Regions from separate parts of the Desulfitobacterium elongatum genome, predicted to be linked through region 2. Evidence: riboswitches for the same ligand, from Rfam matches in the RefSeq annotation. Region 2 holds a riboswitch; each other region holds the start of a gene.
What was found. Region 2 has a riboswitch for cyclic di-GMP ahead of ACZ42W_RS08500 (hypothetical protein). Riboswitches for the same ligand answer to the same signal wherever they lie in the genome.

Region 1 (4,704 bases), 2.2 Mb from region 2:
AACATTATTGAGATGACAACCACGAGTAGAGCAGTGAGCGAAGTATACCGAGTGAGCAGAACCCCGGTTCCACCAAAGATTGTTGTCCCGCTGACCAAAACCATCGGTTGCAGGAATTCGAGGTGGTCAAACGAAAGGGAGTGAAACAACCCATTAAATGCATCTCCAAGTAAATCCCCGAAAATCACAGTCACGAGGGCAAAGATAATCCCTCCAAATAGACATCCCCAGTAGATATTTACCAGCATATTTTCTCCCCCTTGTAAACCTCTGGACGAGAAGACTTCGACTCTCTATTCTATATTCCTACGATACCCTAATCATACAACATATTACATTCCTGGGAAACATCTTTCATTAGATACATAGAAAAACTCCTGCCTTATTTTCTTCAAGCAGGAGCTTTCATCTTATGACAAGAATCTCATCAGTATTATCCATCATTTTACGGATTATCCGAAAACCTCATCAAACCTTTTGTATTAAATAATTTATCGCAATAATATCTTTTGCAATCCGGGGAATGATACCTTTAATGGGATTCCGTGTAGAGACCCCATTCTAGATTACAAACTTGCTTATGACATTTTGAAGCTCAGATGCCATAGTGGCTAAACCTTGAGCTGACAAAGCAATTTGCTCCATCGAAGCTGTTTGTTCCTCGACTCCAGCGGATACTGCTTGAGCTTGGGATGCTGTCTCCTTACTAGTTATATCAACCTGTTCAACCGAAGTTACTATCTGTTGAGTGCCACTCGCTATTTGTTGAATCGTAGCCGATATTTCTTCCATTTGTGCTGAGACATTCTCTACAAGTTTAGCAATTTCACTAAATGACTGTCCAGCAAAATTGACGACCTCAATTCCTTCCTTTACATTTTTGACCTCATCTTCCATCGCAGTCACTGCCAAACCAATGTTACTATGATTTTGATTGATGAGAGCTGCAATTTGCGTTGTGGCTTCACGTGATTGTTCCGCTAGTTTTCGAACTTCCTCTGCAACAACCGCAAATCCTCTGCCATGTTCACCAGCCCTTGCGGCTTCAATTGCCGCATTAAGAGCGAGCAAATTAGTTTGGTCTGCGATACCAGTAATGAATTGGACTATATTACCAATTTCCTCTGAACTCGTTGATAGCTCAGTTATTCTATGATGTACCATATCCGTTCCTTCACTTATGCTATTCATTTGTCGGGCTACTCTATCTAAGGCATTTTGTCCAGCTTGAGTTGTCGTTAGCGTCTTCGCCATGGAATCTGTAATCTCGCTACCACTCGCGGCAGCTTCCTGAGTACTCGCAGATATTTGTTCTATAGCAGATGATGTTTTGTGAACCACACCCGCTTGTTTTTCAGTTCCCTGTGCCACCATTTCTATAGATGCCGCTATTTGATTGGCCGCTTGAGTACTTTCTTCAGTAATGGCATTGAGCTCTTCAGATGAGGCAGCTACCTGTTCAGAGGACTGGGCAACGTGCTTAACGAGTGCATGTAAATTTCCCTTCATTAGATTGAAGCTCGTAGCTAACTGACCTACTTCATCGTGATCTTTAATTATGACATCTACAACTGATAAATCTCCAGTTGCGACTCGTTCAACACTCGCCAAAACCTTCTTGATAGAATTAGCAATCAAATTAGCAATCAAGTATCCTATAATAAGACCTAATAAGGTAGCTACGATGGGTAAAGCACTAATTATTCTATTAGCCACTGCATTATCAAGATTATTTTCAGCATTAACCTCATCCGCATGCTTTACATTAAAATCAGCAAGTTCTTCCAACATGACATTTATAGTGTCGAGATGAGATTGAGCATTATTAGCAAAATATTCGTAAGCCCCTTTTGGGTCACCTTGATTTATATCAATAGCTTTTTGTCTTTCCGCCCTATACGTGACAAATTCTTTTTCTATCTTAGACACTCTTTCTTTTTCATAAGAGTCAGTAGCAAGTTCCAGGTAAGAACTATAACTTTTATCAAAGTTGCCTGACCTTCTTTTCATCTCGTTTTGTAGATTCTGTTGAGTAGCTTTATCCTGTGTCAGAAGATAATGAAAGAATGCTGACTCGCCGGCTCTAGACTGTGCCCGTGCATCATTTATATACTCTACTGACATTAAGGAATTTGAGTACATAGCATTTAATTGAGCATTTGCTTTGGTATTATAATAATAACCAACAAATCCGACTGTTCCTATGAACAAAGCCATTAGGACAACGAGCGATAATATCTTCGTCCTTATTTTCCAGTTTCTGAACCAATTCATTTACAAATTCCCCCTCTTATTAATTCGCAAAAATAAAAAGCCGCCATAAATCAAGCATCATGACGGCAAATTTCTATAACTCACTTTGTAACCCAGCAATTGTTAGCCTTACTGGACGACCTATAGCTTTTCGTCCCTGACCTTCACCAAGTTTGCCTTTATCATTATATCCATATTCGAATCTTAGTGTCAGAAAATAGAAATACCTTGTATAATACTTCAAAAATTTACAACATGCACTAAATTTAGTTAAATCATAACACTACAGGTTATATTTTTCAACATATTTATATAACTATTAGTTTATGAGTTATTTGTTAATATACCCTTACAATTATTGTGAGGAGTGATAAGAATGATAAAAATCAATAATATAGTTAGTAAGAACATTAGATATTTCAGAAAACTTAAAGGACTAACCCAAGAAATGCTTGCAGAGAAGGTCGAAGTAAGTACGGTTTATATTAGCTATATAGAGCGTGGAACAAAAGTCCCATCACTAGATTTATTAGGAAAGATTGCCGATGCTCTGGTAATTGATCCCGCCTTATTTCTAATTCAAGATAATGATTTAAAGAACTTAGAAATAAAAAGACTTGTATGCACATTAAGCAATTTGGATAAATCATCATTTCTATTTATCAGTGACGTGATTAATGCATTTTTGAAAATGAAAAATTCAAAGCTATGACTTATGAAATCTTTTTTAATATCAATGGCTTAAACTTTTAGTGTCATCGTCATTTCATTCGCCAAGCATCGGCTCTAATTCTCCATAGAATGAACTATAACGGGATCGACCTCTATAAGGCCAATCCCGTTATAGTTTGTGAGATAGAGTTCACTTAATGGTTACCGCTAATTCCGGAAAAACGACCGCACGTACCTCTGGGACTTCCACGCCCTGAAACTCCATTTCTTCAAGACCCATTGTTCATATTCACGACTAAGATTATAATAGATTAAATCAGATTAAGCCTAAGGAGGAAAACTAAGATACAAAAGAAAACCTTCTTCTTAATAATCCTTAGTTTTATATTGATATTCAACCTCGTTTCTTGTTCCCAAAAGTCTCAATCCATGCAAATTCCTGAAAACGCTAATCCAACTGCAACATCAAGCCAGGAGTCTAAAGAAGAATCTGATAGCACAGCGGCTGTTGAACCTAAACCGATAAAAGCTGAAGACAATAAGGAATCAAGAATAGAGAAGCAAGTTGATGCTTTTAAACCAGAAGAAAATCAAAGAGCTGTTGATCTATATGAGAAAGGCTTAAATCTATACTATGACCGCAAGTTCACGGAAGCCCTGGACCTTTTTAATCAGGCCCTGGCCATTGATCCTAAAAATTATCAAGCACTTAATGCTAAAGGAGCAACTTATGCGTTTCAGGGTCGATACAGTGAGGGAATTTCATTGATCCAAACAGCGATTCAAATCAAGCCAGAGTTTGTCTATGCACATTTCAACTTGGGTTTAGCCTATGAGCTTGCAGGGAATTATGATAAGTCGATCGAAGCGTATAAAGAAGCACTCAAGCTAGATGAGAAGGATGTTTGGAGTTATTATGGAATCGCAAGTATTTACGGACGCAAAGGAGATGTCGAGAAGGTCATTGAATGGCTTCGCCCGGCTATTGCCCTTGAACCTGAAGTCAAAGCAGTAGCTCGTGAAGAAAAGGATTTCAACCCAGTAAAAGGCGATCCTCAGTTCCTGTCATTGATTAAATAGTCCTGAAGCTTAGCTTCTCTAGATCAACCCAGCTGAAGCAATGAACTTTATCGCCTCTTCCGAGGTTGCATCTACTTCTTTCACATATTCTTTAGGGACAAGGATTAAATTTCCTGCCCACTGCATGGATTGCATTAGATAAACAGATACATATCCTTCTGGGATGAAACGATTATTTCCCTCGTTGGTGACAAAGCCCAGGAGCTTTACGGGTACATTTGGCAATTCGACAATCGCCAAATGTGAAAATCCTTTCTTATCTCCTGATAATGAATTAATGGTATCCTTAATAATTCCGTAAATATTTTTGATGACAGGAAGTCTAGCAAAAAGAGTTTCGACCAATTTTAGGAGTTGACTGGTAATCCAGTTCGATGCTAAGAGCCCCACCAAAAAGATGAGAGCCAGTGTAACTATCGCTCCTAGGCCAGGAAAGTAGAGCCCGACAGATTCCAGCAGCCCTTTAAAAACACCATCCATGATTTGATAAATTTTGTAGAGTATATATAACGTGATGACCACCGGGGCCAACGCAATGGCCCCTTTCAAAAATATACCAATGATCTTTTTCATAATTTGCCTCCCATTATTAAACTTACATTTTTTGGTTGATGAAATGACTTTGAACCATTATAACACTAGCTTAGACGCCTGCCCAGTAAGCTTCTGAGGGCGGGCTTAATCACCCTAAGATCCGCT
Region 2 (4,704 bases):
AATTGGGGCAGCAATAGGGTTAGGTGCCGGGGGTTTAATTGAAGCCGCTCCTGTGATTATGGCAACAGCAGCACCAACAATACTGCCTCTAGGGCAAAAGGTAATAGAAAAAACAACGCAGGTTTACCAGACAGCCCGTTATGCGACTACATCTGTGGAAGCAGCCAAAACGGTAGGGTACAATACAGCTGTACGATATGGTGAAGCCATCGTAGGTGAGACCGTTGATATTGCAACGGACATGTTGTCCGGCAATTTAGAGGGCTATGGCTTAAATAAGCTAGAGAAATTAGCGTTTAGTGTTTTGCCAGGCAAAGTTGCAGGAAACTAGTTAAGTTATATAAGAATAAGACAGTAAGTTGTGGAGATGCTCCTGCGATTCAGACACAGGCTGTACCAAAGATCCCTGAGACGAAGGTTGAGGTGCCTGGGGGTAAGGGAACAAGTGTTGATACAGCTAATAAGAAATCTGTACCGGATTTTGTCAAAAAACAATGGGAAGCGGGAAATAAATTTAATAAAGATAATCGTCCTCGCTACCCTTATAATGAAGTAGAATTAGAATCAAAGGAAATAGGTGGTAAGAAATATGTTGTTGACTCCTATGTTCCAGGAAAGGAAATAATTTCGAGGAAATTCACCCAACTCGCAGAAGTTAAAGAAAAGACAGCTCTTGGCTATCTAAATGAATTCACTAAAAAGTATTCTTCCGGTTCAGAAATTTCTGCCGGTAAATTTAATCCTAATGCTCTAAAAGGTGGTCGACTAGAGGGAGAATTAATTCTGGAAGTTCCCGTACAAACAAAAGTAGTCCCACAATCAATTCTTGACGAGGCTACTAAGAAGAATATAATTATTCGTGACATTACCGGGAAGGAGTATAATTAATGGAAATTTACTATTGTGACAAGTGGTCTAATATTAAAAAGAAGCCTTGGAATATTATTGAAGATAGCACTGCAAGTATTCTTCATGCAAAACATCAACCATATACAGCTGTGTTAAGTGATGGGGGTCAACTGAAGTATATCGTTAACGTTACGGATAAATGGGTATCAGTAAGCTTTTTGGACAATCATTTTCGGAAATTCTTAAACTACGATTTTGTAGTTAAAGATGATAAAAGGGTATTCCTAAGGACGGTAATGTATTGGGAGTATGAAGGAGATACTGAGAATGAATTAAAGAGTATGATTTTTGGTTATCGGGAGAATGGTCACATTGTTATGGAACAAAGAGATTCTAAAACTGGTGAAATTGAAGAACGAGAAACGAACGATGATGTGTCTAGGAATTGGGATTCATTCCCTGAATTTGGTCAATATCTTAATTTATGCAGAGAAGAAAGATAACTAATTATAGGTCACTCGGTAGTGAATTGAAAATCATTGAACAAATGTAATTACCGATCTAAAGGCTTCTTCAATTTGCAGAAGAATTTAAATGCATAACCTTATGGTATTTTACTAAACAGGACGATTATGTCCTGTTTTTTTGTTTTTAGTAATTTTTAAAGTTCTATGGCGATTTGAGCATGAGTTTTATTTACACCCCAAACAAATTTTTAACCACTACCTTAACTATGACAGTGAAAACCGACTGATTCAGATTACTGAACACCAAGGTAAAATTCAGACCTTCGGTTATGACAGTGATGGCAATAGACTTTTCAAAACGGTTGGAGTCTACGCCTTTGAATCGCTTCCTCTTCCCTTAGAACCTGGCAAAGGTAACGGGAAGGGCGATTCGGATGGAAACGGAACAAGTGGAGACAACCCAGGCCAAGGAAAAGGCCCGAGTAAAAAGATTCAATCCTTGGGGATTTATTCGCTCATGCAGTTAAACCTCGGAGATTCTGTAGCAAAAAATGACAATAATAATGGAAATAGTAATGGCAACGGGAATTCTGGAAGTCATTGAGTTTAATGATCTTACGATATGGTCTTCACGTAGTTATCCGGATCAGAGTTCATCGGATAGGATAAAGATGATTGAGGTCTTATCCCAAAAAACCAATAAAACAATCCAACAGAAAGAATTTTGGGAACAATAGCGAGCAAACGCAAGTCTAGTTAACAAATCACATGGCTCCAAAGGAGGCCAAGGTAGCTTACTAAATCGAATTTGCAAGCTGCTAATTACGACAAAATCCGCGAAGAAATTATGTTATTCTATTACAAGATCAAAAAATCTACTGTTTATGGAAATGAAAATAATTAAATAGGCAAATCCACTGAAAAGTGGAGACGCAAAGCTATGGGTCTAAGGCTATAGAGCTATGATTGCCAAGTTGCTGATTATAAGCAGAATTAGAATTATGTTCTTTGGTCCTTCTCCCAAATAGGAGAAAGGCTTTTTTTATAATCATAAGAGCACTAAATGAACTTCTAGGTAGATAGCAGGAGTTATTTAGAAATTGTAGAATAAATGAGATATATCGCGATTTAGGGGAATGACTTATACAGTAAATTCGATGAATATGGAATGAATAAAGGAGTACAGATGAGCGAAAGTTTATTTCAACCCTCTTTAAATAAGGACAATCTTGAGGGGACAAAGACCTACGAAATAGGGAAGTTGCTTTATGTGGCTTTTTTTGGAGGGATAATCCCACTTGTGGCACTTGGAACACGAAATGGTCGATGGCTTAAAATAGATAAAAGGATTCTAAATGTATTAATTGGACTCGGTATGATTATTCTGCTTTCCAAAGTCATTATCTATGCTTTTATTACTCATACTCAACAGAATATTCTAATCGAGAGCAGATATGTAAGATATGCTTATAAAATGGCATCTGTTGGGCTATATATGGGTTATTATGGTGTAATGAAGAAAAAATTTAATCAGCATGTGTTATTGGGTGGAGAGACGAAGCCTATGCTTAAAGATGCAATAAAATGGATAATTGTAGGTATCGTAGGTGAATCTATTTTATTATTCGGAGGGGGCCCAATTATTAGTAATGTCATACGAATATGGGGTTAATAAGGTAGTTTTAAATGAAGTAATTCTATATATGGATATGAACCGTTATCAACAGGCTATCATTAAGTTGGAACAATTACTTTCCGAGGAACCGAATGATGGAAGTTTACTTTTCTTAATGGCGAATTGTTATTACTATTTGAATTCATATTCAGAAGCGACCGAGTATTGCAGAGAAAGTATGGCAAACGGTTTCTCTGCGCAACAATGTAATTATCTATTAGCTAGAATTTATATGGATACTGAGGAATTTGTTAAATCTGAAGAGCATTTTCTTGAGGCATTACGAATTAATCCCTCTGAAGCATCGGCTTTGGCTGCATATGGAATGCTCATGCTCAAATGTGGGCATGAGAAGAAAGCCTCCGCTTTAATGGATGAAGCAATGCGGATTGATCCAGAGAATGAAGCAGTATTACAATATAAGTTTCTGTATTACCTTCTCTATGAAAATAAGAATGCTCAGCTCAATATTTTACAAAAGTATTTAAACAATTCAAGTAGTGAAGTGAGAAAGCTGATAAAAATAGGAGTTTATAATCTACACAATAAAAATGTCAGGGAAGCACGCGAGAATTTCAGACAAGCATTTTTATTGGAGCCTACCAATCACGATTTGCTGATGATTTTGGAGAAGTTAGATAAGGAGTGTCATTGGGTCTTTTTCCCTAATCGCTTTGTAAAATGGCCAGCTTTAGTTTGGGTAGTTTTTTTTATCTTCATAATAGTAGGAAGCAACTTTATAGATTCTAATATTTTAGTAGTCATCGTTTTATTGTATATTCTTCTTGTGATTTATACATGGGTTTCGCCGCTGGTCTATAAAGTTATTATTCGTGTCAATCGGAAAATATAGAACTGAGTTAATTTAGCGATGATAACACTAATAGAAAAGGAGTCTTTGATGAATAATATAGAGATTATTAAAAGACTGGTTGATGAAAATCCTCAGAGTGGGAATGCTTGGTACTTATTAGGAAGTGAATACTTAGCGCAAAATAATTATCCTGAAGCTTTGATGGCCTTCTCAGAAGCATTAAAATACTGCGATGATGAAATAAAAAGTAAAGTCATCGTGGAACTTGCTAATTTATCTAATCAAAATACTCGTGGAGAAGCCATGGACAAGGCCAAAATTGAGAATGAAATAGATGAGATAAATGAAATAGATGAAATTGCTCAATTCGATGAATCGGAAGAGTTCGATAATAGCCCTGTTCCTTTGCGCGTAATTGAAGGAGGAAGAAACTCAAGCGGAGAAGTCAGAGAAGAGGTAAATATTCGCGTTGCTTTTAACGATGTCGGTGGGCTTGATCATTTAAAAGAGACAATAAAAATGAAAATTATTAAACCCTTTGTAAACCCAGGACTATTCGATCGTTTCAAGAAAAAAGTTGGAGGGGGTATTCTGCTTTTTGGCCCTCCAGGATGCGGCAAAACATATATTGCGAAAGCAACAGCAGGGGAATGTAATGCACATTTTATACCGGTACATATCACGGATATACTCGACCCCTATTTAGGTGTCAGTGCACAAAATATTAAGGATATATTCTCAACAGCAAGATCAAAAAGACCCTGTATACTATTTTTTGATGAGATCGATACGGTGGGGTATAACCGATCAAAGTTATCCTCAGAACATATGCGTCCCATAGTAGATCAATTGCTTTCAGAGATTGAAGGAATTGATACCAGTACGGATAAGTTACTGAT
Region 3 (4,704 bases), 1.5 Mb from region 2:
TATCAGAGAAAATATATATGGCCCTGACGATCTTGAAAATGAGTTTTCGCTTGAACAGATTATTAATGAGAATGAAACTAAAATCATCAACTTAATATACGGAATGACAGGTGATTATCATACCGCGCAAGATTTAACCCAAGAAACATTTTTAAAAGCGTTTCAGTCGAGGCAATCGTTTAATGGTCAGTCCAAAATCTCGACATGGCTATATCGTATAGCTGTTAATACCACGATCGATTATCAGCGTAAAACTTGTGTGCGTAAGGAAAATCCAACTGAAGAAATCGAAGTTAATACTGCAGTAAGCCAAGACCCCGATCAGAAGTGTCAAAAAACAGCAATGAAGAAAATCCTCTTTAAAGCAATCTCTCAACTCCCTGTCCAACAACGTGAAGTCTATACACTCAGGGAAATCAGTGGGTGCTCCACCAAAGAGGTAGCTGAAATTTTAAATATATCGGTTGAACTGGTGAAGTGGCGTTTGCACAAGGCCCGTACGATGCTTCGTAAGTCGTTAGCTGATGGAAACGGCTATGAAAATATGGGTTCCTTTAAATTAAGCCCAACCGGGATTGAGTAAAATTTTAAACGTAAATTAAACAAAACTCCTACTGTGGAAATATTCCTTCTTACCTTACCCAGATTTTCTATTTTAATTTTATCTCAATGGGCCTTTTTATTCTGACTCGATCACTATCTTTTTCGAATCAGTTTCGTCTTAATCTATGAAAGTAAGGTTGGCGCCACCTAACTATAGAACTATTCAACGGTTATTAGATTGCAATTTATTTAAAGGTAGGGTGAAAATGTTCAATTTTATTAAAAAGATGTTCAACAATGAAAAGGAGAATACAGCAATGTCAAAAGTATTGTATATTACAGCAAATCCAAAATCCCAGGAACAGTCCCTCAGTTTATCAGTAGGAAGTACCTTTATTGAGGAATACAAAAACGCTAATCCCAATGACGAGATTATCAATTTAGACCTATACAAAATGGATATTCCCTTAATTGATGAAGATGTATTTAGCGCATGGGATAAATTTGCAAAGGGTAGTTCATTTGACGGATTAACTCCAGTTGAGCAGAAGAAAATATCTGCAATGAATGCTTTATTAGAGCAGTTTTTAGCCGCGGATAAGTATATATTTGTTACCCCATTTTGGAATTTCACAGTACCTCCAAAGATGAAAGCTTACATCGATAACATTTGTATTGCAGGTAAGACATTTAAATATACAGAGAATGGACCCGTTGGATTACTAACTGATAAAAAAGCTGTTCACATCCAAGCTAGAGGAGGGGTATACTCCAGTGGCCCTGCTGTTGGGCTTGAAATGGGAGATAAATATATCAATACGATACTCTCTTTTATTGGAATTACCGATAAGGAATCTATTATTGTAGAAGGTGCAAATGCAACACCTGATAAAGCGGAAGAAATAAAAGCCAATGCAATCGCTAAGGCTCAAGAGGTTGCTAAAAGGTTCTAAAGGGTCCGCATGTTCAAATCGTGTCGCTCCGACCAAATAAGAAATTGGGAAAACCCGCAAAGCAGTGATATCACTGGATTTGCGGGTTTTGTTTATTTATGTGGAGTAAACCATTTTTCTTATTAAGCACCCTAAATATCCGGTATTTTTCGTACCTTGTCTGACAAATCAGCAGACAAAGTTTTCAGCAATAAGGCAACACCATTTTAGAGTTGATACATAGTGGACTAACTTTGTTCCTACTAAACCTATATTAAAATTGCCATCCTTCTTATTCACATAAACTTATAAAGTCATAAGTTTAATCTACTACCTTTATTAAATATTACTAACACTTTAGTTAGTAATTGTCACCATGCTTCATTAAACAATTTTGATATTTATGAAGGATTATAATCCTTGATGTAGAAATATTATACAAATTCTTATATTTTCGGATTTTATAATCGATATATGTGACAAAGGCAAACTTGGCTAAAGCCAAGGACGCAAAGCTATTGGGCCTTCCAGGTTATGCTGATGGTTGCCAGGTTACCGAAACCAATTTTTGTCACTCTTTATTAGAGCGACTTTTTTATTGCCAAGTGGGAACAATGGTGGTTTGAAAAACAACAAAAATTCCGTTATTGAGGCCTATAAAAAAATAGAGTAGGAGGTATATCTTTGGGTATTAATCAATTTGTTATTTTTACCTTAGGGGAACAAGAATATGGTATTGATATTTTCTGCACAAAGGAAATAGTCCGGATACCAAAAATCACCAAAATACCCAATACATCTGCTTTCATGGAAGGAGTTATTAATTTACGAGGTAAAGTAATACCGGTCATTGATCTTAAGAAAAAATTCTGCTTTGCGCAATCGGGGAATGGTATTGATCATAGGCTTCTTATACTTGAATTAGAAGGAATCAATTTAGGAATTATTGTTGACGATGTTTCTGAGGTAGTAAAAATTAACGAACAAGCAATTGAAACGCTTAGCACAGAGATTGCCACCATTGGAGCAAATAGTATCTATGGAATTGCTAAAATCAATCAACGGTTAATCCTATTATTGAATGCTTTAGAATTAAAAAATGAGATTCTAATTTAATATGAAAGAGAGTTGGCATTATGCTTTCTGTAAATGAATCGAATGCTTTAAAAATGTTTGCTGAAGTACAAGCAAAGGCAGTACATAATAGACCCATGTATATGATTACTGAAGGAGATAAAGTAATTTGGAAAAATGCTTCTGATGTTTTTGATATTGATGTTTTAAGTGTGGGTTCAAGGGTTAGGAGTGAAACCAGTGCTTGCAGAGCGGCTTCTCAAAAAAAGATAATAACAGAGAAAGTCCCGAGATCTTTATTTGGAATGAGGTTTTTAGTAACCTCCATTCCTATAGTTGATGAATCTGGAGATGCTATAGGAGCTTTTTCTACTTATTATCCACTTTTGCATCCTATTGATGCTGCATTTGATCATTTTGCCCCAATTCTGGCAGAGATGTTTCCAGAAGGTGTTCTATTGTATATGACTGACTTGCAGAAGTATATCCATAGACAGTCTTCTAAAGTATTTGATTTGCCAGTTAACCAAATTGGGGACGAATTGAAAGAAGACGATAATGCATTTAAAGCCATTAAAACCAAGCAAATGACAGTAGCAGAGGTTGATGCCAGTAGGTATGGGATACCGCTTTTTGTTGCAAGTTATCCATTATTTGATGAAGACAATGAAAATGAAGTTGTGGCTACTTTTGGGATGGTTATACCAAAAAAGACAGCAGCTCAGTTGCGTGATATGTCCGAAAATCTAGATAACGGTCTCTCTGGAATTTCTGCTGCTTTAGAGCAATTAGCCGCCTCAGCAACACAAATACATACAAATGAGCAGGAACTTAATAAAGATATCAAAGGAATAACTAGTCTTTCAGATGAAATTAATGAAGTGTCAGTATTTATTAAGGAAATTGCGGATGAAACAAAAATGCTTGGGTTGAACGCTGCTATTGAAGCCGCTAGGGCTGGTGAAGCTGGTAGAGGTTTTGGGGTTGTTGCAGAAGAAATCCGAAAACTCTCCGAACAGTCAAAGAGCACAGTTCCTAAAATCAAGAAGCTAACAGATAGTATTAAAGCTAACGTAACAATAGTAAGTGAAAAGAGCGAAAGTTCCTTACATTCAAGTCAGGAACAAGCGGCCGCTACAGAAGAGATAACAGCGAGCATAGAAGAAATAACTTCGATGGCTGAAGAGTTAAACAGTATTGCTAAGCAATTATAGTCGATAACTTTGGACAGCCCTCACCCTTCTGAACTGCACCCCAAATGTTAGACATGTGATAAAGTATTTATGTCTGACAAGAGGAGGTGCAGTTTTTCCTTCTTCCTGTCAAAAGCAATAAATCGTTATTCAGAACGTCGATTACTGATAGGAATCCAACCGCATGAGATTCTTAACATTTTGAGGTGGTGGGATTAATTGGATTCATACAATGATGCGACTTAGCATAAGAAGCATCGAGGAGGGATTTGTTTGAACGCACTGTTACAACCAGGAGATTTTGTCCGGGAATCACTAGAACTACACCTCTTTTTTGGGCGGATTATGAAGGAACACTCAATATTTCTGGAAGCTGGTTTTGTAGCAAAAGATGCCGCATTTGCGCAACAGGCAGATATGTTTAAGTGTAAATTTGCCGAAGTCTTACAAGAGGCTTTAATCTTAGCTAATGGGGTAGTTAGCGAGGAAACATTAAACTCCGGGGAATGGATAACAGATAAAACTCTACGGGCAGAACAAATTACCGAGGAGCTTTCCGGTATTAGCATCGAATCAATTATTACGACAGAAGAACTCAGACTGTGCCCCAATGCAGGGATTAACCAATCACACCTAGAGGCCCAAGTCGCTGTCTTAAATCAGAAAGCAATTGGTTTAGCTAGTACTTTGGTTCAATTTAAGACCAATATACTTGATGGGATGCTGCAATGTAAATTGTTCACTTTCAATTTCCCTTTATTATTAATTCATATCCGGAGAGAAGCGCTACTCTATATTCATCAATTAGAACGCTTGCAACAGCGCATGGTCGTTAATTTTGCTCAGGAAGCTCTGGAAGAGGAAAAGTTTTGGAATAGGCAAATGGCTGAGCACGCTGAGTTTATTAGCCATTTACTTGACCCTACTGAGTCTGGCTTAATTCTTCAGGCAAATAACTTTGC

Region 1: another riboswitch for cyclic di-GMP. It lies ahead of ACZ42W_RS19020 (methyl-accepting chemotaxis protein); the one in region 2 lies ahead of ACZ42W_RS08500 (hypothetical protein).
Region 3: another riboswitch for cyclic di-GMP. It lies ahead of ACZ42W_RS01370 (chemotaxis protein CheW); the one in region 2 lies ahead of ACZ42W_RS08500 (hypothetical protein).

The regions. Positions count from the first base shown of each region.
Region 1 is NZ_AP038772.1:4,020,983-4,025,686, forward strand. It holds gene ACZ42W_RS19015 (protease) at 1-245, opposite strand, end outside; gene ACZ42W_RS19020 (methyl-accepting chemotaxis protein) at 562-2,274, opposite strand; cyclic di-GMP riboswitch class I at 2,358-2,441, opposite strand; gene ACZ42W_RS19025 (helix-turn-helix domain-containing protein) at 2,630-2,965, shown strand; gene ACZ42W_RS19030 (tetratricopeptide repeat protein) at 3,355-4,005, shown strand; gene ACZ42W_RS19035 (DUF502 domain-containing protein) at 4,024-4,578, opposite strand.
Region 2 is NZ_AP038772.1:1,791,312-1,796,015, forward strand. It holds gene ACZ42W_RS08480 (hypothetical protein) at 1-331, shown strand, start outside; gene ACZ42W_RS08485 (hypothetical protein) at 424-888, shown strand; gene ACZ42W_RS08490 (hypothetical protein) at 888-1,352, shown strand; gene ACZ42W_RS08495 (RHS repeat domain-containing protein) at 1,495-1,920, shown strand; cyclic di-GMP riboswitch class I at 2,214-2,298, shown strand; gene ACZ42W_RS08500 (hypothetical protein) at 2,503-2,988, shown strand; gene ACZ42W_RS08505 (tetratricopeptide repeat protein) at 2,966-3,844, shown strand; gene ACZ42W_RS08510 (AAA family ATPase) at 3,893-4,704, shown strand, end outside.
Region 3 is NZ_AP038772.1:301,119-305,822, forward strand. It holds gene ACZ42W_RS01360 (RNA polymerase sigma factor) at 1-583, shown strand, start outside; gene ACZ42W_RS01365 (FMN-dependent NADH-azoreductase) at 861-1,496, shown strand; cyclic di-GMP riboswitch class I at 1,950-2,035, shown strand; gene ACZ42W_RS01370 (chemotaxis protein CheW) at 2,160-2,591, shown strand; gene ACZ42W_RS01375 (methyl-accepting chemotaxis protein) at 2,612-3,763, shown strand; gene ACZ42W_RS01380 (DUF2935 domain-containing protein) at 4,016-4,704, shown strand, end outside.